One region of the Streptomyces sp. NPDC019443 genome, then DNA from elsewhere that is predicted to be linked to it. Evidence: riboswitches for the same ligand, from Rfam matches in the RefSeq annotation. Region 1 holds a riboswitch; each other region holds the start of a gene.
The links. A riboswitch is a leader RNA that binds a small molecule or an ion and turns the genes downstream of it on or off. The one in region 1 is predicted to bind cobalamin.
Positions count from the first base shown of each region.

Region 2: it holds a riboswitch for cobalamin, as region 1 does, so the genes downstream of both, ACH492_RS01035 (CbtB-domain containing protein) here and ACH492_RS19850 (cobalamin biosynthesis protein) in region 1, are expected to answer to the same signal.
Region 3: it holds a riboswitch for cobalamin, as region 1 does, so the genes downstream of both, ACH492_RS07760 (ribonucleoside-diphosphate reductase subunit alpha) here and ACH492_RS19850 (cobalamin biosynthesis protein) in region 1, are expected to answer to the same signal.
Region 4: it holds a riboswitch for cobalamin, as region 1 does, so the genes downstream of both, metE (5-methyltetrahydropteroyltriglutamate--homocysteine S-methyltransferase) here and ACH492_RS19850 (cobalamin biosynthesis protein) in region 1, are expected to answer to the same signal.

Region 1 is NZ_JBIRYJ010000005.1:547,282-553,183, reverse strand. Features, by position in the region: gene ACH492_RS19870 (alpha/beta hydrolase) at 1-518, opposite strand, end outside; gene ACH492_RS19865 (class II aldolase/adducin family protein) at 577-1,239, opposite strand; gene ACH492_RS19860 (anion permease) at 1,511-2,764, shown strand; gene ACH492_RS19855 (hypothetical protein) at 2,777-3,001, shown strand; cobalamin riboswitch at 3,124-3,268, shown strand; gene ACH492_RS19850 (cobalamin biosynthesis protein) at 3,374-4,339, shown strand; gene ACH492_RS19845 (cobyric acid synthase) at 4,336-5,874, shown strand; gene cobN (cobaltochelatase subunit CobN) at 5,871-5,902, shown strand, end outside.
Region 2 is NZ_JBIRYJ010000001.1:222,449-228,350, forward strand. Features, by position in the region: gene ACH492_RS01015 (response regulator transcription factor) at 1-425, shown strand, start outside; gene ACH492_RS01020 (sensor histidine kinase) at 431-1,552, shown strand; gene ACH492_RS01025 (ABC transporter substrate-binding protein) at 1,715-2,593, shown strand; gene ACH492_RS01030 (CbtA family protein) at 2,848-3,621, opposite strand; gene ACH492_RS01035 (CbtB-domain containing protein) at 3,650-3,865, opposite strand; adenosylcobalamin (AdoCbl) riboswitch at 3,869-4,016, opposite strand; gene ACH492_RS01040 (histidine phosphatase family protein) at 4,127-4,705, shown strand; gene ACH492_RS01045 (SpoIIE family protein phosphatase) at 4,715-5,902, opposite strand, start outside.
Region 3 is NZ_JBIRYJ010000002.1:339,183-345,084, reverse strand. Features, by position in the region: gene ACH492_RS07780 (cation acetate symporter) at 1-1,017, opposite strand, end outside; gene ACH492_RS07775 (hypothetical protein) at 1,058-1,492, opposite strand; gene ACH492_RS07770 (LytR/AlgR family response regulator transcription factor) at 1,489-2,364, opposite strand; gene ACH492_RS07765 (sensor histidine kinase) at 2,443-3,711, opposite strand; cobalamin riboswitch at 3,981-4,114, shown strand; gene ACH492_RS07760 (ribonucleoside-diphosphate reductase subunit alpha) at 4,242-5,902, shown strand, end outside.
Region 4 is NZ_JBIRYJ010000003.1:381,910-387,811, forward strand. Features, by position in the region: gene metE (5-methyltetrahydropteroyltriglutamate--homocysteine S-methyltransferase) at 1-1,555, opposite strand, end outside; cobalamin riboswitch at 1,707-1,937, opposite strand; gene ACH492_RS12130 (DUF2993 domain-containing protein) at 2,009-3,229, opposite strand; gene ACH492_RS12135 (type 1 glutamine amidotransferase domain-containing protein) at 3,580-4,275, opposite strand; gene ACH492_RS12140 (LysR family transcriptional regulator) at 4,356-5,312, shown strand; gene ACH492_RS12145 (putative glycolipid-binding domain-containing protein) at 5,338-5,902, shown strand, end outside.

The DNA of each region.
Region 1 (5,902 bases):
TTCAGCGGGTGCTCCCGGGTCGCGCCCAGGCCGTGCACGGTGATCACCCACGTCTCCCGCGGGCCCGGCACGAACCAGGCGGGCAGCGTGCCGAGTTCGCCGGGGATGCCGACATCGCGGTGGGCGAGGCCGAGCGCGCTCGACGGGTCGCCACTGTGCACCTGCGGGGTGAGCCGCACCCGGCTGCCGGGCTGCAGGCTGCCGCGGCTGACCCGCTCCAGGCGGCGTACGACGGTGTCGACGGGGTGCGACACCCCGTCGAGCACGGGGCCGACGACCGCGTGGACGTCCTCGCTGTGGAGTGCGTACGTGCCGGGGCGCTGTGTGGCGAGGCTGCGGGTCAGGGTCACCTGGCCGTCGGCCGTGGCGTGCACGGTGGGCCGGGGCTCGCCGGGCAGCGGCCGCCCTGGCTGCGCTTTGAGCGCGGCATCGCTTGCGTAGCGGCCGACCGCGATCGCGGCCGCGCCGAGACCTATCAGGGTGGTGACGGCCGCTGCCGTCGCTGTAGCCGGGCGCACCGTTCCAGTGTCGGCATCAGCACGCCTCGCTGCCAGTGGGCGGCGATCGCAGATGGTGTCAGCGGGGCTGGCCGTACCTCTGGAGCTTCTCCGCGGCCTCGCGCAGCTGGGAGCCGGAGAGCAGGCTGGGCGTGTGCCCGGGCAGCGATGCCGCGGCCAGCCAGAGGCGGCACATCCACTCCAGCTGGGCGGTGCGGTCGTATGCCTGGTCGAGGGAGTCGCCGTAGGCGACGGTGCCGTGGTTCTGCAGGAGGCAGGCGGTGCGCTCGCGCAGGGCGTGGAGCATGTTCGCGGCCAGTTCGTCGGTTCCGTACAGGGCGTACCGCGCGACACGGACGGTGCCGCCGAGGGCCGCGGCCATGTAGTGGATGGGCGGGAGCTCGGGGACGAGAGTGGAGACGGCGGTGGCGTGGACGGCGTGGGTGTGGACCACGGCGCCGGCGTTCGTGTTGCGGTAGACCTCCAGGTGGAGCGGGAGCTCGCTGGTGGGGGCGAGCTCTCCGAGGAGCTGGTTGCCGTCGAGATCGACGGCGAGGGCGTCCTCGGGGGTGAGCCGGTCGTAGGGGACTCCGCTCGGGGTGACCAGGACGAGCTCGCCGACCCGTGCCGAGACATTGCCCGATGTGCCCACCACCAGGCCTTCCGCCGCCGTCCTGCGGGCCGTGGCCACGAGGTCTTCCCATGCCCGCTCGATCGCGTCCTGCCGCACCTCATCGGTCATGCGGCGATCCTGTCAGGCGGTGCCGCGGCGGCGCAGGGGCAGGCGGGTGACGGAGATCACACAAAGCGCCGCAAAGGGCCGTTTTTCGCTTCGGCGCGGCGTCGATGCCGCACCCTCCCCGCGCCGTCACCGGGCCGACCCGGAGCCGTCCGACAGGTGGAGTCACGAATCCTCACTTCAGGACACCGCAACGCCCGTCTCAGTTCATCTCCCGTTCATCCAGGTTAACTACGTTCACCGGGCCACTGACGTCAAACGATTGCCTGGGTAAATGGAACACATCACCTTGCTGCTCGCGATTGTGATCGTGACAGCGCTCGTGTTCGATTTCACGAACGGTTTCCACGACACCGCCAACGCGATGGCGACGACCATCTCGACCGGCGCTCTGAAACCCAAGACGGCGGTGGCCATGTCCGCCGTGCTCAACCTCGTCGGCGCGTTCCTGTCCGTGGAGGTCGCCAAGACGATCTCCAGCGGCATCGTCACCGAGGACGGCATCACACCAGAGGTCATATTCGCGGCGCTCGTCGGCGCCATCCTGTGGAACCTGATGACCTGGCTGATCGGCCTGCCCTCCAGCTCATCGCACGCCCTCATGGGCGGACTGATCGGCGCCACCATCGCCTCGGTCGGCGTCGGCGGAGTCAACGGCGGCACCGTCGTCACCAAGGTGCTGATCCCCGCGATCGCCGCCCCGCTGGTCGCCGGCATCGCGGCGTTCCTGGCCTCCCGGCTGACGTACAGGATCGGCAGGAACGCCGACGCGAAGGCCACCGCGAAGGGCTACCGCGCCGGCCAGATCACCTCGGCGGGCCTCGTCTCCCTGGCCCACGGCACCAACGACGCGCAGAAGACCATGGGCATCATCACGCTGGCGCTCGTTGCCGGCGGCGTGCTCTCCCCCGGCTCCAACCCTCCGATGTGGGTCATCCTCTCCGCCGGTCTCGCGATCGCGCTGGGCACGTACCTCGGCGGCTGGCGCATCATCCGCACCATGGGCAAGGGCCTGACCGACCTCCAGCCGCAGCAGGGCTTCGCCGCCCAGACCAGCGCGGCCAGCGTCATCCTCGCCTCCTCGAACCTCGGCTTCTCGCTGTCGACCACGCACTCCTGCTCCGGCGCCGTGATGGGCGCGGGTCTCGGCCGCAAGGGCGGCGTGGTCCGCTGGTCCACCGCCACCCGGATGTTCGTCGCCTGGGGCCTGACCCTGCCGGCCGCCGGTCTGGTCGCCGCGGGCTCGGAGTTCGTGACCAAGCAGGGCGACTGGGGTGTCGCGGCCGTCGCGGCCTTCCTGATCGGCGCCTGCGTCGCCATCTGGTTCGTCTCCCGCCGCCAGGTGATCGACCACACCAATGTCAACGACGTGGCCGGCGACGCCGAGCCCGCCGGTGTTGTGACCGCCGCCATCGCGGCCGTCAGCCCGCCGCCGGCCGGAACGCCCGCGCAGGACCTCAAGACGACCATCCCGGCTCAGCCCCACGCGGCCGACTCCGAGCCGACGACGCAGCCGGCCACGGTGTAAGGACAGATCAGCATGAAAATCGACTGGGCAGCACTCGGTTCCGTCTTCGGCGTGAGCCTCGTCGCCACCGTCGCCCTGGTGGGTCTGTTCACCCTGGGCGTCGTGGGCCTGACCAAGCAGGAGTCTGCGGCCGCAGGGGGCGGGGGCTCCGCGGTCCTGGCGCGCACGGGCGCGTACGCCTGCTTCGCGCTCTGCGCGGCGGCCGTGACGTACGGGATCTATCTGATCGTCGTCTGACGGCGGCTCACTCAGCACAAGGCCGGGCCGGGCACCCCTTCGGGTGACCGGCCCGGCCTTTTTCCGTGCCGTCGATGTGGGGCTCGGCACACTGTCCCACTGCAGGTCAAGGGCGAGTTGACGGGCGTTCTCGCACGTGGTGGACTGCCGAGGCCATCTACGGCGGCAGAAGAGGAAGCCGGTGCAAATCCGGCGCGGTCCCGCCACTGTTACCGGGGGGAGCACTCCCCCGGAAGCCAGGAACTCTCACCGCCGATCACGTCGAACCAGGGCGCGGACACCCTGAGTGAGGACATATCGCCATGCGCGGCTGCGGTTCAGTTCCTGCTGTGGGTACGAAGGCCATTCCAGGCGAGACGTCGGCCTGAACCCATGCGTGCCGACCGCACTTTCGCCTACGGCGCCACTGCCGGCCTGGTCGGCGACCTGCTGCTCGGCGACCCTCGCCGGGGGCATCCGGTCGCCGCGTTCGGACGGGCGGCGGGCGCCGTCGAGCGCGTTCTGTGGCGCGACCACCGTGGCTGGGGCGCGCTGCACACCGCCGTGTGCGCCGGGGGCGCCGCGGCTGCCGCCGCGCTCCTCGCCCGCGGGGTCCAGGGCCGCTCCGCCTCCTCCGTCGCGCTGACCGCCGCCGCCACCTGGGCCGTCGTCGGCGGCACATCGCTGGGCCGTGAGGCGCGGGCAGTCGGAGGCGCGCTGGCCGCCGGGGACGTGGAGGTGGCCCGGGAGCGGCTGCCGCATCTGTGCGGGCGAGACCCGCAGAGCCTGGACGAGCAGCAGATCGCCCGCGCCGTCGTGGAATCCGTTGCCGAGAACACCTCTGACGCGGTGGTGGGCGCGCTGGTCTGGGGAGCTCTCGCGGGTGTGCCGGGTCTGGTGGGTTTCCGGGCGGTCAACACGCTGGACGCGATGGTCGGCCACAAGTCGCCCAGATACGGGCGGTTCGGCTGGGCCTCGGCGCGCCTCGACGACGTGGCCGGATGGCCGGGCGCCCGGCTCACCGCGGGTCTGGCGGTGCTCGCCGGCCAGGACCCGCGCGGAGCCGTACGGGCATGGCGGGACGACGCGAAGAAGCATCCGAGTCCGAACGCGGGCCCGGTGGAGGCGGCGTTCGCGGGGGCGCTCGGCGTACGGCTGGGCGGAACCCTCTCGTACGGCGGACGCGTCGAGCACCGTCCCGTACTCAACGGCACCGGCCGCCCGGTGCAGTTCGGCGACATCGAACGTGCCGTGCGGCTCTCGCGCCGCGTCGGCTGGCTGACACTGGCGGCGTGCGCTGCGGGCCGCGTGGCGGGGCACGCGCTGCGCGTGCGGCGCGCCGGAAAGGGGCGGGGATGAGCAGACGGAAGGCCGGGGGGCTGCTGGTCGCCGGGACCACCTCCGATGCGGGCAAGAGCGTCGTCACGGCCGGGATCTGCCGGTGGCTCGTCCGGCAGGGAGTGAAGGTCGCGCCCTTCAAGGGGCAGAACATGTCGCTCAATTCGTTCGTGACGCGCGAGGGCGCGGAGATCGGGCGGGCGCAGGCCATGCAGGCGCAGGCCGCGCGCGTGGAGCCGAGCGCCCTGATGAACCCGGTGCTGCTCAAGCCGGGCAGCGACCGCTCCAGCCAGGTCGTGCTGATGGGCAAACCGGTGGGCGAGCTGAGTGCCCGCGGCTACCACGGCGGGCGGCAGGAAGCCCTGCTGAGTACGGTCGTGGAGTGCCTGGAAGAGCTGCGGGGCACGTATGAAGCCGTGATCTGCGAGGGCGCGGGCAGTCCGGCCGAGATCAATCTGCGGCGTACGGACATCGTGAACATGGGCATCGCACGGGCCGCACGGCTCCCGGTGCTGGTCGTCGGAGACATCGACCGCGGTGGCGTCTTCGCCTCCTTCTTCGGTACGACGGCGCTGCTCAGCGGGGAGGACCAGGCGCTGGTCGCGGGGTACTTGGTCAATAAGTTCCGGGGCGATGTGTCGCTGCTCGAGCCGGGCCTGGAGATGCTGCACGGGCTGACCGGACGGCACACCTACGGAGTGCTGCCCTTCGCGCACGGCCTCGGCATCGACGAGGAGGACGGGCTGCGCGTTTCCCTGCGCGGCGCGGTACGGGAGTCGGTGGTCGCGCCGCCCGTCGGCGAGGACGTGCTACGCGTCGCCGTGTGCGCCGTACCGCTGATGTCGAACTTCACGGACGTGGACGCGCTGGCCGCCGAACCTGGCGTCGTCGTGCGGTTCGTGGACCGGGCCGAGGAGCTCGTCGACGCCGACCTGGTGGTCGTGCCGGGCACGCGTGGGACTGTGCGCGCCCTGGAGTGGCTGCGCGAGCGGGGGCTCGCGGACGTCCTGAAGCGGCGGGCCGCCGAGGGCAGGCCCGTACTGGGCATCTGCGGCGGGTTCCAGCTGCTCGGTGAGCACATCGACGACGAGGTCGAGTCACGTGCGGGCCGTGTCCCAGGCCTCGGCCTGCTGCCCGTACGCGTCCGGTTCGCCGTCGAAAAGACGCTGGCCAGGCCCGTCGGTCAGGCGCTCGGCGAAGCCGTAGAGGGTTACGAGATCCACCACGGCGTCGCGGAAGTACTCGGGGGCAAAGCCTTCTTGGACGGCTGCCGGGTCGGCTCCGTGTGGGGCACGCACTGGCACGGGTCGCTGGAGGGCGACGGCTTCCGGCGCGCCTTCCTGCGCGAGGTGGCCGCAGCCGCGGGACGGCGCTTCGTGCCCGCGCCCGACACCAGTTTCGGCGCGCTGCGCGAGGAGCAGCTGGACCGACTCGGCGATCTGATCGAGGAACACGCGGACACGGATGCGCTGCTGCGGCTCATCGAGTCGGGCGCACCGTCAGGACTTCCCTTCATTCCACCCGGAGCACCCGGAACACTTGGAGCGCCCGTATGAGCACCGTGCTGTTGCTGTCCACCGCCGA
Region 2 (5,902 bases), on a different contig from region 1:
GGGCGGGGCCCGAACTTGCGGCCGCGGGTATCGTGCTGGATCCGGCGGCGCGGCGGGCCACCAAGGATGGGCGTGAACTGGGCCTGACCCTGCGGGAGTTCGACCTGCTCGCGCATCTGATGCGGCACCCGGGGGAGGCGATCGGCCGGGAGCGGCTGATGCAGGACGTGTGGGGCTGGGAGTTCGGCGATCTGTCCACCGTCACGGTTCATGTGCGGCGGCTGCGCGGCAAGATCGAGGACGATCCGGCCAGGCCGCGGCTGATCCAGACGGTGTGGGGCGTGGGCTACCGCTTCGACGTGCCGGATGGCGCCTCCCCCGGCGACGGCGTACCGCACGGCCACGTACCGCACGGCCACGTACCGCACGGCCAAGCACCGCACGGCCAAGCACCGCACGGCCACGCACCACGAGAAGAGGCCTGATCACCGTGCGGGACATGCTCCTCATCGCGCTCTTCGCCTTCCTCGGGGCCGCGGCCGTCGGCCTCCTCGGCGCGCTGACCCTGCGTCTGCTGCGCCACCGGTCCGTCGCCGTCTCCCTCACCGTCGTCGCCGCCGTCGCGGTCACCGCCATGCTCGCCGGGACGCTCGCGGTCGCCCAGGCCATGTTCCTGTCCGCGCACGACCTCACCGTCGTCACCACGGTCGTCGCGATGGCGGCGGTCGTCTCGCTCGCCACCGCGCTGCTGCTCGGCCGCTGGGTCGTCGCCCGCAGCCGTGAACTCGCCCTGGCAGCACGCTCGTTCGGCGACGGCGGCTCCTTCGCCGCCCCCGACGGGGCGTCCACCGCCGAACTGGCCGCACTCAGCCGCGAACTCGCCGCCACCAGCGACCGGCTCGCCGCCTCCCGCGAGCGCGAACGCGCCTTGGAGACTTCCCGCCGCGAGCTCGTCGCCTGGATCTCGCACGATCTGCGCACCCCGCTGGCCGGGCTGCGCGCGATGTCCGAAGCCCTGGAGGACGGCGTCGTGCAGGATCCCGAGCGCTACTTCCGCCAGATCCGCACCGAGGTCGACCGCCTCAACTCCATGGTCGGCGACCTCTTCGAGCTCTCCCGCATCCACGCGGGCACGCTGGCCCTCACACCCACCCGGATGTCGGTGTACGACCTGGTGGGCGAGGCGCTCGCCGGGGCGGACCCGCTCGCCCGCGAGTACGGCGTACGCCTCGTCGGCGACCGTGTCGAGCCGTTCCCGGTCGAGGTGGACGGCAAGGAGATGACCCGCGTCCTGGCGAACCTCCTGGTCAACGCCATCCGCCGGACCCCGGCCGACGGCACGGTGGCCGTCGCCGCCGAGCGCCGCGAGGAGTGGGTCGTGCTGTCCGTCACCGACGGCTGCGGCGGCATCCCGGAGGAGGACCTGCCCCGCGTCTTCGACACTGGCTGGCGCGGCACGCAGGCCCGTACGCCCCCGGCCGGCGCGGGTCTTGGCCTCGCCATCGTCCGCGGCATCGTCGAGGCGCACGCGGGCCACGCCGACGTACGCAATGTGACGGGCGGCTGCCGCTTCGAGGTGTCGCTGCCCGCGGCTGCGGCCCAAGGCCGTTGAGCCACAGGGGTCGTTGAGTCACAGGAGTCGTCGAAACATGAGGCGGTTGAAACGGCGACGGTCCGCATGAGTGACCGCCGAGCCCGCCGGGCAGTCAAACGTCGATGCCCTCGGGGGAGGCGTCGCGATCTGTAACCGGCAATAGGCAGGGGTGGGGACGGTATGGCGCGTAAGAAGGAGTGGGAATTCCTGGACGACCGCGGCCGCCTGGCGGCAGCGGCAACCACACCGTCGAGGCCGGTCGCCTACATCCAGGCCGGGGCGACACTCTTCGACCACGGCATTCGCCCGGTGGGCATCTTCGGCTCCAACCACGACGGCGACACCGCAGACCCGGCCAAGGCCGGCCCCCTGCCCATCGGGGACATCGCCTACCTCGGGTCGGGATCACGCGTGGACGCGGACGCGGTCCTGCGGGCGGACCCCGACCTGGTGGTCGCCGTCGCCTACGGCACCGATCAGGTGTACGGCCTGGATCCGGACACGGCGAAGTACATCGAGGAACGGGTCCCGGTGGTGGTCTTCGACGTGGGACAGGGCCGCTCACTCGGTGACGTACGCGACCGGTTCACGGCGCTCGCCCGGTCGCTCGGAGCGGACGCCGACAGCTCGGGTGCGGTGGAACTCGCCCGTGCGGAAGGCCGGTTACGTACCCTCGCGGCCCAGGCCGCCGGGTTACGCATACTGGCGCTGTCGCCCGCCACCCCGGACAGTGTCCACCTCGCCAGGCCCCGAGCCTGGGCGGACCTGCGGGCGCTGGCCGACTACGGTGTCGGCCTGGTGGAGCCCGAGCGCGGACCGGGTGCCAGCTGGTCCACCGTCGACTGGACGGCGGCTGCGTCGCTGCGGCCGGACATCGTGCTGAGCGACGTACGCGCCAATGCCCTGCCGGTCGACCGGCTCAGCGCGATCGAGGCGTGGCGGCCTGTGGCGGGCGGGGCGCGGCTGGTGCCGTGGAACCCCGAGATTCCGTGCAGCCACCTCGCGCACGCACGCTTCTTCGACGCTGTCGCTGACGCGGTGGAGGCGTCTGCGGGATAACTGGGCTTCGCCCCAGACCCCGGTACGTCCTTCGGGCGTTGTCCTCAATCGGCCGGACGGGCTTGATTTCCGCCCGGTCGGCCCGAAGATTCGGGCCGACCGGCGGGAAATTCCGGCCTGGTGGCGATCCCCCCGGACGAAGTCCGGGGGGAGTTTGAGGCGCGGTCCCGGACGCGAAATCCAGCCTCGCCGACGGGAAAACTCAGCCCCGTGGGCGTTTGAGGCGCGGGGTCCGGGGCGGAGCCCCAGCTCGGTCAGTTCGCGGCGGCTGTCGCCCGCGACGCGCCCTTCCCGTCTGCCGCCGTCTCGGTCGCCGGGGTGAGGAGCCGTTCGGCGAGGTACCCGAAGACGAGTCCGAAGCAGGTCCAGAGGGTGACCTGGATGGCAAGCGTGGCCAGCCGGAACTCCCAGACCACGGTTGCCGGGAAGCCCTTCGGCACCTCGTTGAACGAGGGCAGGAAGGCGAAGGCGAGACCGGCGGCGACGACGAACGCGGCCGCGGCGGCGACGGTCGCGTTCCAGTTGCCAAGACGGGGAGCCAGGCGTTTGCCGAGGATCACCGCGGCGACCGTGAGCAGGACGCTGAGCACGATCATCAGGAAGTACAGCGTGGTGCGTTGGCCGATCGTGTCGGGGTCCCCGACGGCCGGTGGGTTCGGCGGGTACTTGAGGAACGGCACGACGTACACGCTCAGCAGCGCGCCGAGAGCGACCAGCAAGGCTGTGGCGCGCGGGCTGAACCGGCCGATGCGGCCGAGTGCGACGGCGAACGCGAGGGCGGCGATGCCGCCGATCGCGACGCCGAAGACCAGTACGCCGGTGGCGAGACCGCCCGTGGACTGCATGGCGCGGCTGACGAGTTCCTCGCCGCCGTCCCCGTGATCATGGCTGTGGCTCTCCTCGAACGCGATGGCGGCGTCCACAGGGGACTCACCGAGCAGATACGCGACGACGAGAGCGAAGACACCGGCGATCAGGCCCGCGAGCATGCCGCGGCCGAGCAGGCCTCTGACAGATATGGAGTTCATGGTGTTTCCCCTGAGCTCTGAAGAAGTTCTAGTGGCAGGGGAATCCGAGCAGATGGCGTCCGTCGTGGACCCACTCGTGGACGTTCTCGCCGGAGATGAGCGAGGTGGCGCCCTGCTCGGCGCCGACGAAGTAGAGCAGGACCAGCATGAGAACGCCGAAGAAGAGCGCCCAGGGGGCGATGGCCGTGAGCGAGATGGGGGTGATGGCCGGTGCGGCGGTGGCGGGCGCAGCAGACTGTGCCATGGCAGAACCTCCTGGGGGAACACGCGTCCCGATCGTGGTGCCTGAGACGAAGGTGCTGGGTCTGACTTCCCGCGGGGAACGGGTACACAGTGGCGCGACCGTGCCGGATTCTCACCGGGCTTCCGTCACACCGTCGTCAATGTCCACGAGACCGTACCGCTTGCGGGCCTGCACCGCTACGGCGCAGGGGCGCGTGACCGGGCGCCCGAACGCCCATGATGTGCTTGTTCCTTGGCCGAGAAGGGGAGGGGAGCGCACGGGATGACGGTACGGGTGATGTTGGTCTCACCTGCGACGAACGCGGCGCTGCGGGAGGCCCGTTTCGACGCCGACGCGCCGCTGGACGAGTCGGGAGCACGCCGCGCCCGCGCCGCCGCGGGTGCGCTGCCGCGCGCCGACCGGCTCTTGAGCGGCCCGTCCGCGCGCTGCCGGGAGACAGCCGCCGAGCTGGGCCTGCGGGCGGAGCCCGCCGAGGCCCTCGGCGACTGGGACTTGGGCCGCTGGCGTGGGCGACGACTGGACGAAGTGAGCGCCGGCGAGCCGGAGTCGGTGTCGGCGTGGCTCAGCGACCCGTCGTGCACACCGCACGGTGGTGAGTCACTGCGGTCGCTGTGCACGCGGGTGGGCGCGTGGCTGGAGTCGCTCCCGCCCGACGGGGGCCGTGTCCTCGCGGTCGTCGACCCGGCGGTGACGCGGGCGGCGATCGTGCAGGCGCTGTCCCTGCCGCCTGAGGCGTTCTGGCGGCTGGACGTCGCCCCCCTGACCCTGACGGAACTCACCGGGCGCGGGGGCCGCTGGAACTTGCGGTGCGGACGCCCGCTGGGCCCGGAGGCCGGCTGACACCCACGCTCACTGCCCCTCGGCCGGCAGTGGCTGTTCCGTCCAGATGACCTTGCCGTCCGGGGTGTACCGCGTGCCCCAGCGTTCCGCGAACTGGGCGACCAGGAACAGTCCCCGGCCGCCCTCGTCGGTGGTCGCCGCCTGGCGCAGGTGCGGGGACGTGCTGCTGTGGTCCGAGACCTCGCAGATCAGGGAGCGGTCACGGATCAGCCGTACGCGTATCGGGCCCGTGGCATACCGGATCGCGTTGGTGACCAGCTCGCTGAGGATGAGCTCCGTCGTGAAGGCCTCCTCCTCCAGACCCCACTCGGCCAGCTTGTGGGTGACGGCGGACCGCACCTCGCCCACGGCCGACGGGTCGGACGGCACCTCCCAGTCGGTCACCCGGCTGGAGTCCAGGACGCGCGTACGGCCGACGAGCAGCGCGATGTCGTCGCGCGGGCGTTCCGGCAGCAGCTCCTTCAGCACCGCCTCGCAGGTTTCCTCCGGGCTCCGGTCCGCGTGCTCCGCCAGCGTCTGGCGCAGCAGCGCCAGGCCGTCGTCGATGTCGCGGTCGCGGTCCTCCACGAGCCCGTCCGTGTACAGGACCAGGCGGCTGTCCTCGGGCAGCTGAAGGTCCAGGGTCTCGAAGGGCAGTCCGCCGAGCCCGAGCGGCGGGCCGCCGGGCACATCGGCGAAGACCGCGGTGCCGTCCGGGTGGACGATGACGGGCTGGAGATGGCCGGCCCGTGACATCGTGCAGTGCCCGGACACCGGGTTGTAGATAACGTAGATGCAGGTGGCTCCGGTGACCCCTTCCGTGCCGTCCGCGGTCTCGTCCTGGTCGATGCGGGCGACCAGCTCGTCGAGGTGCCACAGGAGCTCGTCGGGCGGCAGATCAAGGCTGGAGAAGTTGTGGACCGCGGTCCGCAGCCGGCCCATGGTCGCCGCGGCGTGCAGGCCGTGGCCCACGACGTCGCCCACCACAAGCGCCACCCGGGCGCCGGGCAGCGGGATGATGTCGAACCAGTCCCCGCCGACGCCGCCGAGCCCGCCGAGCCCGGCCTGCGCGGGCCGGTAGCGGTACGCGACGTCGATGGCGTTCTGTTCGGGCAGGCCGCGCGGCAGGAGACTGCGCTGGAGGGTCACCGCCATGGTGTGCTCGCGGGTGTAACGGCGGGCGTTGTCGATGCTGACCGCGGCCCTCGCGACCAGCTC
Region 3 (5,902 bases), on a different contig from region 1:
GGTGCGGCGGGCGGCCACTCCGTCGGGGTTGGTGTAGAAGCGCACGATCACATGAGGCAGCCCCATGGTGCCCAGCAGGGTGGCGACGAGCAGCGAGTACGTCCCGTACACCGGGTGGTCGGTGCCCGACAGCGGGCGTGACCAGTCCCGGCCGTCGAGCGGGGGCTGCCCCTGCGGGTGCGGAACGTCGGCCCCGGCCGGGAACACCACGCGTGTGCCCTCGCCAATCCGGTGCTCGCCCGGCTCGAGGCGTACCCGTGTGCCGTCCACGCGATGCCCGTCGAGACTGCCGCTCACCGCGACGGTCACGGGCTCCTCGACCCGTACCCGCATGCTCTGCTGCACGGAGACGGTCGTCGCCTCGCGAAACCGCGGCGGGGTGTCGCCACTCGGCCAGGGCGCACCGTCCGCGCGCCAGGCCAACAGCAGGAAGATCACGGGCACGGCGAGTGCCGTCAACTTCAGCCAGTACTGGAAGGCCTGGACGAAGGTGACGCTGCGCATTCCGCCGGAGGCAACCGTGACCATCACGACGGCGGTGACGACGACCGGCCCCACCCACAGGGGGGCTGTGGTCACGGTACGCAGCGTCAGGCCCGCGCCCTGCAGTTGCGGCAGCAGATACAGCCAGCCGGTGAACACCACCAGCAGGGCGGTCAGGCGGCGCACCCGGGTGGACTCCAGGCGCGCCTCGGCGAAGTCCGGCACGGTGTACGCCCCGGAGCGGCGCAGTGGGGCCGCGACGAACGCCAGGAGCACCAGGTACCCGGCGGTGTAGCCGACGCCGTACCACAGCATGTCGGCGCCGAAGGCCAGCACGAGCCCCGCGATACCGAGGAACGAGGCCGCGGAAAGGTACTCGCCGCCGATCGCGGAAGCGTTGCGCAGCGGGGAGACGGCACGCGAGGCGACGTAGAAGTCCGATGTGGCACGGCCCGGGCGCAGGCCGTAGACGCTGAACAGGGCGGTAGCGACGCACACCACGGCCACGGCTGCCACGGGCGCTGCGTTGCTCATGGGGTTCCTACCTCCACGAGGTGCTTTCGGCAGATGCCCCTCATGACCGCTCGACAAGGTCCGTGAAGTCGTGCTCGTTCTGCCTGGCGTGGCGCAGGCAGACGAAGGCGAGTGTGAGGATCACCGGGTGCACGGCCACGCCGATGATCAGCCATGGGGCGGGGACTCCCGCCGCAACCGCGTTCCGCAGGGCGGGCGCGGCCAGGAACAGGAACGGCAGGCCGCCGAGCACGGCGACGAGGACCCCTACGACAGCGAGCCCAAGCCGGAGCTGGGCACGCATGAGAGAGCGGAGATAGATGTCGCCGAGTGGTGTCTGCCGACCGAGGTCGTCGGCGACCGGTTCGCGCCCGTTGGCCGGTAGCTGCCTGCCTGCGAGGGCGGCCAGCGTCCGAGGATGGGCCACGATGATGCGGCGAATGGGAGCACTGTCCGCACCCGGATCTCCGCGCGACTGTTCCGGGCCGTCGGTCACCTCGCACCTCGGTGGTCGGGGAAGGTACGAGGAGGCGACGGGGCCGCGGTGGCGGGCACTGCGCCGGGGCGCAGCCCCTCGGACTGGCGGGTCCCCGCCCGCCGCACCAGAAGGCCCCGGACCTGACGGATGTGGCGCCGACTGACCGGCAGCAGCTCATCCCCAACGCGCACACACGCTTGTCCGGCCCCCATACGCAGCTCCTGGACCTGGCGCAGGGCGACGAGATAGGTGCGATGGATGCGGACGAATCCGGCATCGCCCCAGCGCTCCTCCAAAGCCGCCAGGGATGTCCGCACCAGGTGGGTGGCCGAAGGGGTGTGCAGGCGCGCGTAGTCGCCATGTGCCTCGGCGTAGAGGACCTCACTTCGCCGGACGAAGCGCGTCACCCCCGCCAGCTCCACGCAGATGACCTCGTCAGGAGGGCCGGATTCGGCCTGCGCCGCTTCCTCGGGCGGGCTCGCGGCGGCCCGCTCCGCCGTGTCTCCTGCACCGTGCGACGCGGCGGCGACGCGGCGCACCGCCTCAGCCAGCCGCTCCGGATGCACCGGCTTGAGCACGTAGTCGGCGGCATGCAACGAGAATGCGTCCACCGCGTATTCGTCGTGCGCGGTCACGAACACCACCGCCGGCGGGTGGGCGAAACGGGAGACCACGCGGGCGATGGCCACCCCGTCCAGGCCGGGCATGCCGATGTCGAGGAAGACGGCGTCGAGCGGTCGTCCCCCCTCCAGCGCCCGGTCGATGTCGCGAAGCGCCTGTGCGCCGTCGTTTGCGGTCCGGACCTCGCCCACGCGAGGGTCGCGGCGAAGCAAGTACGCCAACTCCTCCAGAGCCGGTACCTCGTCGTCCACCGCGAGAACGTGGAGCATATGGCCAGGCTAACGCTCCCCCAACATGCGGTGGAGCCTTCCTCCCGCCCGACACGCACCGGATGTGCACGATCGCTGTCAGCCCTGACCGGGCCCGCTCTGGACGGCCTGCGGGTGAAACTTCGGCACCCGCACCCGCACCTTTGTTCCAGCACCGGGCGCGGTCTCCACGATCAACCCGTACGCGTCCCCATAGATCTGACGCAATCGCGCGTCGATGTTGCGCAGCCCGATCCCCGGCTCACGCCGAGGCTCGGAACCGGGCGGCTCCGCCGCGGACTCCCGCGTCTCGCCCTTCAGGGTCTCGGCCAACTGCTCGGGATCCATCCCCGTGCCGTCGTCCTCCACGCTGATCCACGCCTCGCTGCCGACGTCCTCCGCCGTGATCACCAGGTGGCCGGGGCCCGCACGGCGCTCCAGGCCGTGGCGGACCGCGTTCTCGACGAGGGGCTGCAGGCACAGGAAGGGCACCACCACGGAGAGCACCTCGGGTGCCACGCGCAGTGAGACCTGAAGGCGGCTGCCGAACCGAGCGCGCTCCAGCAGCAGGTAACGGTCGATGCACCGCAGCTCCTCGGCAAGGGAGGTGAAGTCACCGTGCTGGCGGAACGAGTACCGGGTGAACTCCGCGAACTCCACCAGCAGCTCCCTGGCCCGTGCCGGATCGGTTCGGACGAAGGAGGCGATGGCCGACAGCGAGTTGTAGATGAAGTGAGGCGAGATCTGGGCCCGCAGCGCGCGCACCTCCGCCTCCGCGACGGCCGCGCGCGAGCGGTCGAGCTCGGCAAGCTCCAGCTGGGTCGACACCCAGCGCGCGACTTCAGTGGTGGCTCGGACCAGGCCGGTGGAGGCATTGGTCGCGTACACCGCGAGCGCACCCTCCGGCCGGCCGGCGACGATCAGCGGCACGACCACGCCCTGCCGCAGCGGACAGTCGGCCCTGTTGCAGGGTGGATCGCCAGGGCCGATGACCTCGGTGCGTCCGGCGGCGAGGGCCCGACCGGCGTGCTCGGGCACGGCTGCCCTGTGGTCGTGCCCCGGCTCCGGCGCGGACCCGTCCCAGGCCAGCACGGTGCCGGAGGCGTCCGTCATGGCCAGCGCGGGTACATCGAGCAGCGCCCGCAGATGCCGCCCGGCCCGTCGCGCGCTGTCCGCGTTCAACGTGGCCCGCAGCGGGGGTGCGGCGAGCGAGGCGGTGTGCAGTGTCTCGTACGTCGCCTGCTCCTGGGCCGTGCCGAGGAACTGCCGCTTGCCGACGGTGCGCAGCATCAGGAGCCCGGCAGCGATGAAGAACACCAGCGCTGCTGCCAGAAGTACAGCGGCCGCAACGGTCGAAAACCACGGCATGCTGGGACGCTACACCCGCATCACGCGTGATACGCGGCCTCGACCGGGGTGCGTGGCCCATCCAGACCGCATGGCCCACGCGAAGACCTCCTCTGTCGCACCGAGCCGCAATCCCGTGGAATGACCTGACGACGAGCAGGCCCCGACCGGCTACTGGATCTCCAACCTGCCAACGGACCCACAAGCCCGCACCGAGTGGCCTTCGATACGACTTGGAGCTCTAGCCGGCCACGACACAACATGTGGGGGGTGCGGCAACTCCCCGCCCCCACATGTATGCTCATGCTCGCTGTCGCCGCAGGGGAATCCGGTGCGAATCCGGAACTGTCCCGCAACGGTGTGATGTGGTGCGCTTTGCCGCACCCGGCCAGTCCGAAGACCTGCCGACGGTGCATCCGGCTCGACCGAACCGGGTGCCGAGACGTCCGGGCCTCGCGGTTGGGCCGGTGGACGCGGTGAACCATGCCCCGTGGCGTGCGCCCGTGCCCCCTGCCCCCGCCGGCCCAGAGCCGAGCGAGGGAGAGCACCACGTGACCATCGCGCCAGCCGATCCGGCTTCAGGCATCGCAGAGCAGGCTGCCGACGGCCCCGGGACCGCGCTTCTGCGGACTCTGACCGACCTCACCGCCGATCTGCCGGACACCGACCCGGGACGTGTCGCCGCCGCCGCGCTGCGCGGCCGCAACGCCCGTTCGGACGCGGCCGAGTTGCGCAGCCTCGCCACCGACGCCGCCGCGGGGCTGATCTCCGAGGACCCGGCCTACTCCCGGCTCGCCGCCCGCCTGCTGACCCGTCACATCGCGGACGAGGCCGCCGGACAGGGCGCGGTGTCCTTCTCCGCGTCGGTCGCGGTCGGCCACCGCGAGGGTCTGATCGCCGACCGCACGGCCGAGTTCGTCACGCTGCACGCCGTCCGTCTCGACGCGCTGATCGACCAGGACGCCGACGACCGCTTCGGCTACTTCGGGCTGCGCACCCTCTACAGCCGCTATCTGCTCCGCCACCCCCTCACCCGCCAGGTGATCGAGACCCCGCAGCACTTCATGCTGCGCGTCGCCTCCGGGCTGGCCGAGGACACCTCCGCGCGCGCCCTGGACGAAGTCGCCGCGTTGTACGGGCTGATGAGCCGCCTCGACTACCTCCCGTCGTCGCCGACGCTCTTCAACTCCGGCACCCGCCACCCGCAGATGTCCTCCTGCTATCTGCTGGACTCCCCGCTGGACGAGCTCGACTCGATCTACGACCGTTACCACCAGGTCGCGCGCCTCTCCAAGCACGCGGGCGGCATCGGTCTCTCGTACTCCCGCATCCGCGCCCGCGGTTCACTGATCCGCGGCACCAACGGCCACTCCAACGGCATCGTGCCGTTCCTCAAGACCCTCGACGCCTCGGTCGCCGCCGTGAACCAGGGCGGTCGGCGCAAGGGCGCAGCGGCCATCTACCTGGAGACCTGGCACGCGGACATCGAGGAGTTCCTGGAGCTGCGCGACAACACGGGTGAGGACGCGCGGCGTACGCACAACCTCAACCTCGCGCACTGGATCCCGGACGAGTTCATGCGGCGCGTCGAGGCCGACGCCGAGTGGTCGCTGTTCTCACCCGCCGATGTGCCGGACCTGGTCGACCTGTGGGGCGACGAGTTCGACGCGGCGTACCGCAAGGCGGAGGCCGGGGGGCTCGCGCGCAAGACCATCCCCGCGCGGGAGTTGTACGGCAGGATGATGCGTACGCTCGCCCAGACCGGCAACGGCTGGATGACCTTCAAGGACGCTTCCAACCGCACGGCGAACCAGACCGCAGAGCCGGGCAAGGTCGTCCACTCCTCGAACCTGTGCACCGAGATCCTGGAGGTGACGGACGACGGGGAGACGGCCGTCTGCAACCTCGGCTCGGTCAACCTCGGTTCGTTCGTGCTCGCGTCGGGAGACATCGACTGGGAGCGGCTGGACGAGACCGTCCGTACCGCCGTGACCTTCCTCGACCGGGTCGTCGACATCAACTTCTACCCGACCGAGCAGGCCGGCCGCTCCAACGCCAAGTGGCGTCCGGTGGGCCTGGGCGCGATGGGCCTGCAGGACGTCTTCTTCAAGCTCCGCCTCCCCTTCGACTCGCCCGGGGCGAAGGCACTCTCCACGAAGATCGCCGAGCGGATCATGCTCGCCGCCTACGAGGCGTCCTGCGACCTTGCCGA
Region 4 (5,902 bases), on a different contig from region 1:
TGGCGAGGTAGCCGCTGAGCTGCTCGGCGAAGTACTGCACCATGTCGTTGCGTTCGGGCTCGCCGTGTACGAGGACGTCGATGCCGGTCTTCTCCTGGAAGGAGATGACCTCCCGGATCTCGGCCTCGATCCGCTTCTCGTACCTCTCGGTGTCGATGCGTCCGGACCTCAGGTCGGCCCGCGCGGTGCGCAACTCGGTGGTCTGCGGGAACGAACCGATCGTGGTCGTGGGAAGGAGGGGCAGGCCGAGGCGCGAGCGCTGGGCGGCGGCACGCTCGGTGTAGGGGAGGCTGCGCCGGGTGCCGGCCTCGGAGACGGCCGCGCAGCGGGCCCGTACAGCCGGGTCGTGGGTGAGCGCGGAGGTGGCGCGGGAGAGCAGGTCGGCCCGGTTGGCGGCGAGTTGGGCGGCGATGCTGCCGGCGCCTTCGGTCATTCCGCGGGCCAGGGTGACCACCTCGGCCGTCTTCTGGCGGGCGAAGGCCAGCCAGCGCGCGACCTGTGTGTCCACGTCCCGTTCCGCGGCCGCGTCGAGGGGCACGTGCAGCAGGGAGCAGGACGCCGCCACATCCACCCGGTCGGCGAACCCCAGCAGGGTGGCGAGTGTGGCGGTCGACTTCCCGAGGTCGTTGATCCATACGTTGCGGCCGTCGACGACTCCGGCGACGAGCCGCTTGCCGGGCAGCCCGCCCACGGCGGCGAGGTCGCCGAGGTTGGCGGCGGCAGGCCCGGTGAAGTCGAGGGCGAGTCCGTCGATCGGCGCTTTGGCCAGCACGGGGAGGGCGTCGCCGAGCCGGTCGAAGTAGGAGGCGACCAGGAGTTGGGGCCGGTCGGTCAGTCTGCCCAGCTCCCGGTAGGCGCGGGCCGCGGCGTTCAGCACGGCCCGTGGCTGGTCCTGGACCAGGGCCGGCTCGTCGAGCTGCACCCACTGCGCGCCCGCGGCCCGCAGGTCGCAGAGCACTTCGGCGTACACCGGAAGCAACCGGTCGAGGAGGGTGAGCGGTTCGAAGTCTGCGAGCACGCCCGGCGCGGGCTTGGCGAGCAGAAGATAAGTGATGGGTCCGACGAGCACCGGACGGGCGGTGAGACCGAGCGCGAGCGCCTCCTTCAGCTCGGCGACCTGCTTGGCGGAGTCGGCGGTGAACGCGGTGTCGGGGCCGAGTTCGGGCACGAGGTAGTGGTAGTTGGTGTCGAACCACTTGGTCATTTCCAGGGGCGCGACGTCCTGGGTCCCGCGCGCCATGGCGAAGTAGCCGTCGAGCGTGCCGGCCTCGACGGCCGCACGGTGGCGCGCGGGAATGGCGCCGACCATGACGCTGGTGTCCAGGACATGGTCGTAGTACGAGAAGTCTCCGGTGGGCACTTCATGGATGCCGGCCTCGGCGAGCTGCTGCCAGTTGGCGCGGCGCAGTTGAGCGGCTGTCTCCCGGAGGGCGTCGGCTCCGACACGGCCCTTCCAGTAGCCCTCGATGGCCTTCTTCAGTTCCCGGTCGGGGCCCTGGCGCGGATAGCCGTAGACAGTGGCCCTGGCTCCGGCGGCTGAGGATGTGCTGGTCACGGAACTCTCCTTCGCGAGTACTCGTCAGGCGACCCCGGAGGGGATCGTGGAACGCGAAGGAACGGCAACCGGAGCAGCGACCGGCACGCCTGTGCCTGTGCTGCCCGTACCGCCGACCCGCCCACGAGGTCACCGAGATCTCCGCGCACGTCGGTCGCGCACGGGCAGTGGCAGGTCTTCGGACTTGTGGGCACGCCTTCCTCGTACGTGTCGTACGAAGGCACCTACTGGCCGTCGCTTCCCGGATCCGGTGCCGGATCCAGTGCGTATGACGGCGGTCGTTCCCACTTACCGCTGCGGGGCAGTTCCGGATTTCCACCGGATTCCCTCTTGCGACGCGCCTGCCTGGAGGGCAGGGCGAACCAACTGCGAGACCCACCCTAGGCGCTGCCCCTCGCAGGGGACACCCCGCCCCCGGTGGGGGCGGGCGGGGGTGTCAGCTTCCGGTCCTCCTCACTTCCCCGGTCGGGCGGCGTCCCCGACGCGCAGGCCGGATCCGGCCACGCGTGCCTTGATGCCGTCGCGCTCCACGGTGATGTCCCGCAGACGCAGCTCGCTGAGCGAGTCGGGCAGCTCGAAGGAGAGGGAGAGCCGCTCCGAGAGCTCCGGCGGCCGGACCGCGAGCAGTCCCTTGACCAGCGCGGGGTCGATGCCCGCTTTCTCCAGCAGCTGTGGATGCGCGATCACCACATCGACGAGGTTCACCTTCATCAGACGCTCGGCGAACTTCGGCGCTCCGGTGAGCCGGTGGAGTTCCTCCTCGCTCCGCAGCGCCCGGCGCACCTGCTCCTTGGACACTCCGAGCCGGTCCACGATTGCGGGCACCGCCAGCAGTGCCTTCGCGCGGGCTGCTTCGCGGCTGATCCGCTCGGCCGTCTCGCGGTGCAGCCGCAGTCCCGAATGGTCTGCGTCCTTGCCGGGCCGGTAGGTGGCGACACCGGGAATGTCGAGCTGCATGCCGTCGAGGGTGGTGGTGAGGGCCCGGCTGTTGTCGCGCCGGATGTGCGCACGGGCACGTACGCGCAGTTCCTGGCCGGCGATGGCCAGTTCGCCGTTCACGCGCACCCCGTCGGCGCCGCTGCCGGTGAACCGGAGCTGTGAGGCGCCCAGTTCGCGGTTGAGGTCGTCGAAGGAGAGCAGCACCTCGCCGTCGAGGTTGCCGATGACGGCGCCCTTGATCGAGGTCGGGGCGTCGCCGACGATGCGTACGTCCTTGGCGGTGGCCCGCACTTCGGCGAGCGAGACGCGGTCGGCGGAGACGTCCGGCACGGTGACGTCAACCTGGTCGATCCGCTCGTCGATGAGCTGGGTGAGGAAGGGGAAGCCGTGGATGTCCACGTCCGGCCTGGTGGCGAGTGAGAGCGACTGCTGGAGTTTGTCCGCCGCCTTGCTCTGCGCGTACGCCTCCGCGAGCCGGTCGGCGAGCAGCAGACAGACGGTGCACAGGAGCGCCGCGACGGTCAGCTTCACCACCGCGGGCAGAGCCGCGAGACGGCTCTGCCCGCGGTGGTTGGGCGGTGACCAGTCGTCCTCGTCGTCGAGGTCCGAGGTGAGCCCGAGCTCCAGCGGGTCCCGCGGGACGTAGTTGGCGTAATCGGGTTCCGGGTCTGCCAGTTGAGCGAGTTCTTCGTACGGATTTCGTGAATGCGCTGATATGCGTGTGGGGGGTCGCATCGGCTCATCCCACCACGCGAGCCACCCTCGAACGCAAGTCCTACCGTGCGTACGTAATGGTTTGAGCCAAAATTTCGGCGATCCGCCGTCTGCCGGGCCGGCTCGCCGGGCGGCACCGAGGGACGCCCGTCCGACGACGGGTACATATCGGCGAACACACCTTCCGGGAACAACGCATCCCGGTGCTCGGCCAGGAACCCGAACACGCTCCCGGCCGGAATCAACTCCCGGCACGTGGCTCACACATCAGGCCCGACCGGCTGCCTGGGCGGCCGTCCCATCATGCAAACGAGTCTGGCCCCAGACGACATGATCCGGGACCAGAACACCACGACATCTTCATCAGCCTTCTAGCCCAGGACCTTGAGGATCTCGGCGGCGAGCGGGGCGGACGAAGCAGGGTTCTGGCCGGTGATCAGGTTGCGGTCCACGACCACCTTCGGGGCCCACGGCTCGCCCTCCTGGAAGTCCGCGCCGAGTTCGACGAGCCGGTTCTGGAGCAGCCACTTCGCCTTGTCCGCCAAGCCCGCCTGCGTCTCCTCCGCGTTGGTGAAACCGGCCAGCCGGTAGCCGGTGAACGGCCAGGAGCCGTCCTCGCGCTCCGCGGCGAGCAGCGCGGCCGGCCCGTGGCAGACCACGCCGAGCGGCTTGCCGGAGTCCAGGGCGGCGGTGAGCAGCTTGCCGGAGTCCGCGTTGACGGCCAGGTCCTCCATCGGGCCGTGGCCACCGGGGTAGAAGACCGCGTCGTAGTCGGCCAGGTCGGCCTCCTCCAGCTTCAGCGGTCGCTGCAGGGCGGCGATCGAGGCCAGCCCGGCGGCGATCACGTCGGCGTTCTCCTTACCTCCGTTCACCTCGGGCGCGAGGCTCGCCCTGTCCACGGTGGGTACGACACCACCCGGCGTGGCAACGGCGATGTCGTGTCCCGCCTCGGTGAAGGCCTGGTAGGGAGCCACGAGCTCTTCCGCCCAGAAGCCGGAGGGGTGCCGGGTGCCGTCGGCCAGGGTCCAGTGGTCCGAGCCGGTCACCACAAAAAGGATCTTCGCCATCTCACATCTCTCCGTCGAAAGGTCGCTGATGTCCTCGAACGTAGACCGATGAGCCATTGGAATCCAATAGGCTCACCACCATGAGACATAGGGAATCCAATGGATTGTCGGGAATACAGGGACCGGCCCCGAACGGCCCGCTCGATCTGACCCTGCTGCGGACCTTCCTCGCCGTGCACCGCACCGGCTCGTTCACCGCGGCCGCCCGTCTGCTCGGTCTCTCGCAGCCGACCGTCACCACGCAGATCCGCTCCCTCGAGCGGCAGCTCGGACGCGAACTCTTCGGACGGCTCCCTCGTGGAGTCACCCCCACCCCGGTCGCCGACGACCTCGCAGCCCAGATCGCCGACCCGCTGGACGCCCTCGTCGCCGTCGCCGTCCGTGGTCAGGCAGGCGAGAGCGGCCCCGTCGATCCGGTCCATCTGGCAGGCCCCGCCGAGCTCCTCTGCACGCGCGCGCTGCCCGCCCTCGCGCCCCTGATTGAGCAGGGCGTACGCCTTCGGGTCACCACCGGTCTCACCGACGAACTCCTCGACGGCCTGCGCGCCGGCCACAGCGATCTGGTGATCGCCACCATCCGCCCGCGCGGCCGCTCCCTGACCGCCGTACCGCTGACGGACGAGGAGTTCGTCCTGGTTGCTTCACCGCAGTGGGCGGAACGGATCGGCCAGGACCGGATCGCGACCGAGGGCCCCGCCGCCCTGCGCGGCGTCCCCCTCGTGGCGTACGCCGAGGATCTGCCCATCGCCCGCCGCTACTGGCGCCATGTCTTCGGCACCCGGCTGACCGGCCAGGCCGCTGTGACCGTCCCCGATCTGCGCGGAGTGCTCTCGGCAGTCGTCGCCGGGGCCGGGATCACGGTGCTCCCCCGCTATCTCTGCCAGCACGAGCTGGCCGCCGGCACACTGGTACAGCTGCTCACGCCCGACGACCCGCCGATCAACACCAGCTTTCTCGTCCAGCGCCCTGGCGCATCGGACAACCCCCACTTGGCACTGGTCCGCGACCGTCTGCTGCGCGAGGCTCCCACCTGGTGAGTACCCCTGCTCGTTAGGGTGAGGCATGGTCACTTCTCACGTCATCACCTGGGAAGTCACGGAGAGCCAGGGATACGAGACCTCCTGGATCGAGCTCCGCGGCACGACCCTGCTGGCCCGTGGGCGCGCGGTCGGAACCGTACCCAATCCGCACTGGATCTCGTACGAGCTCGAAACCGGCGACCACTACCTCACCCGTGAGCTGCGGGTCCACGCCGCGACCGCCACGGGTTCGCACGAACTCCACCTGCGGCACGACGGTCACGGCCGGTGGACCGCCGACGGAGAGCCACTGCCCGACGTCGACGGCGCGCTCGACTGCGACCTCGCTCTGTGCCCACTCACCAACACCATGCCGGTGCGACGGCACGGGCTTCATCTGACACCCGGTGAGCGGACCTTCCTGATGGCCTGGGTCTCGGTGCCGGACCTGACCGTGCACGCGTCACCGCAGACCTACACCCATCTGCGGCGTACCGAACACGGCGGGCGCGTCCGGTTCACTTCGGGCGATTACCGCAGCGATGTGGAGTTCGACGCGGACGGGCTCGTCATCGACTACCCGGGCTTGGCTCGGCGGCTTTCGTGGA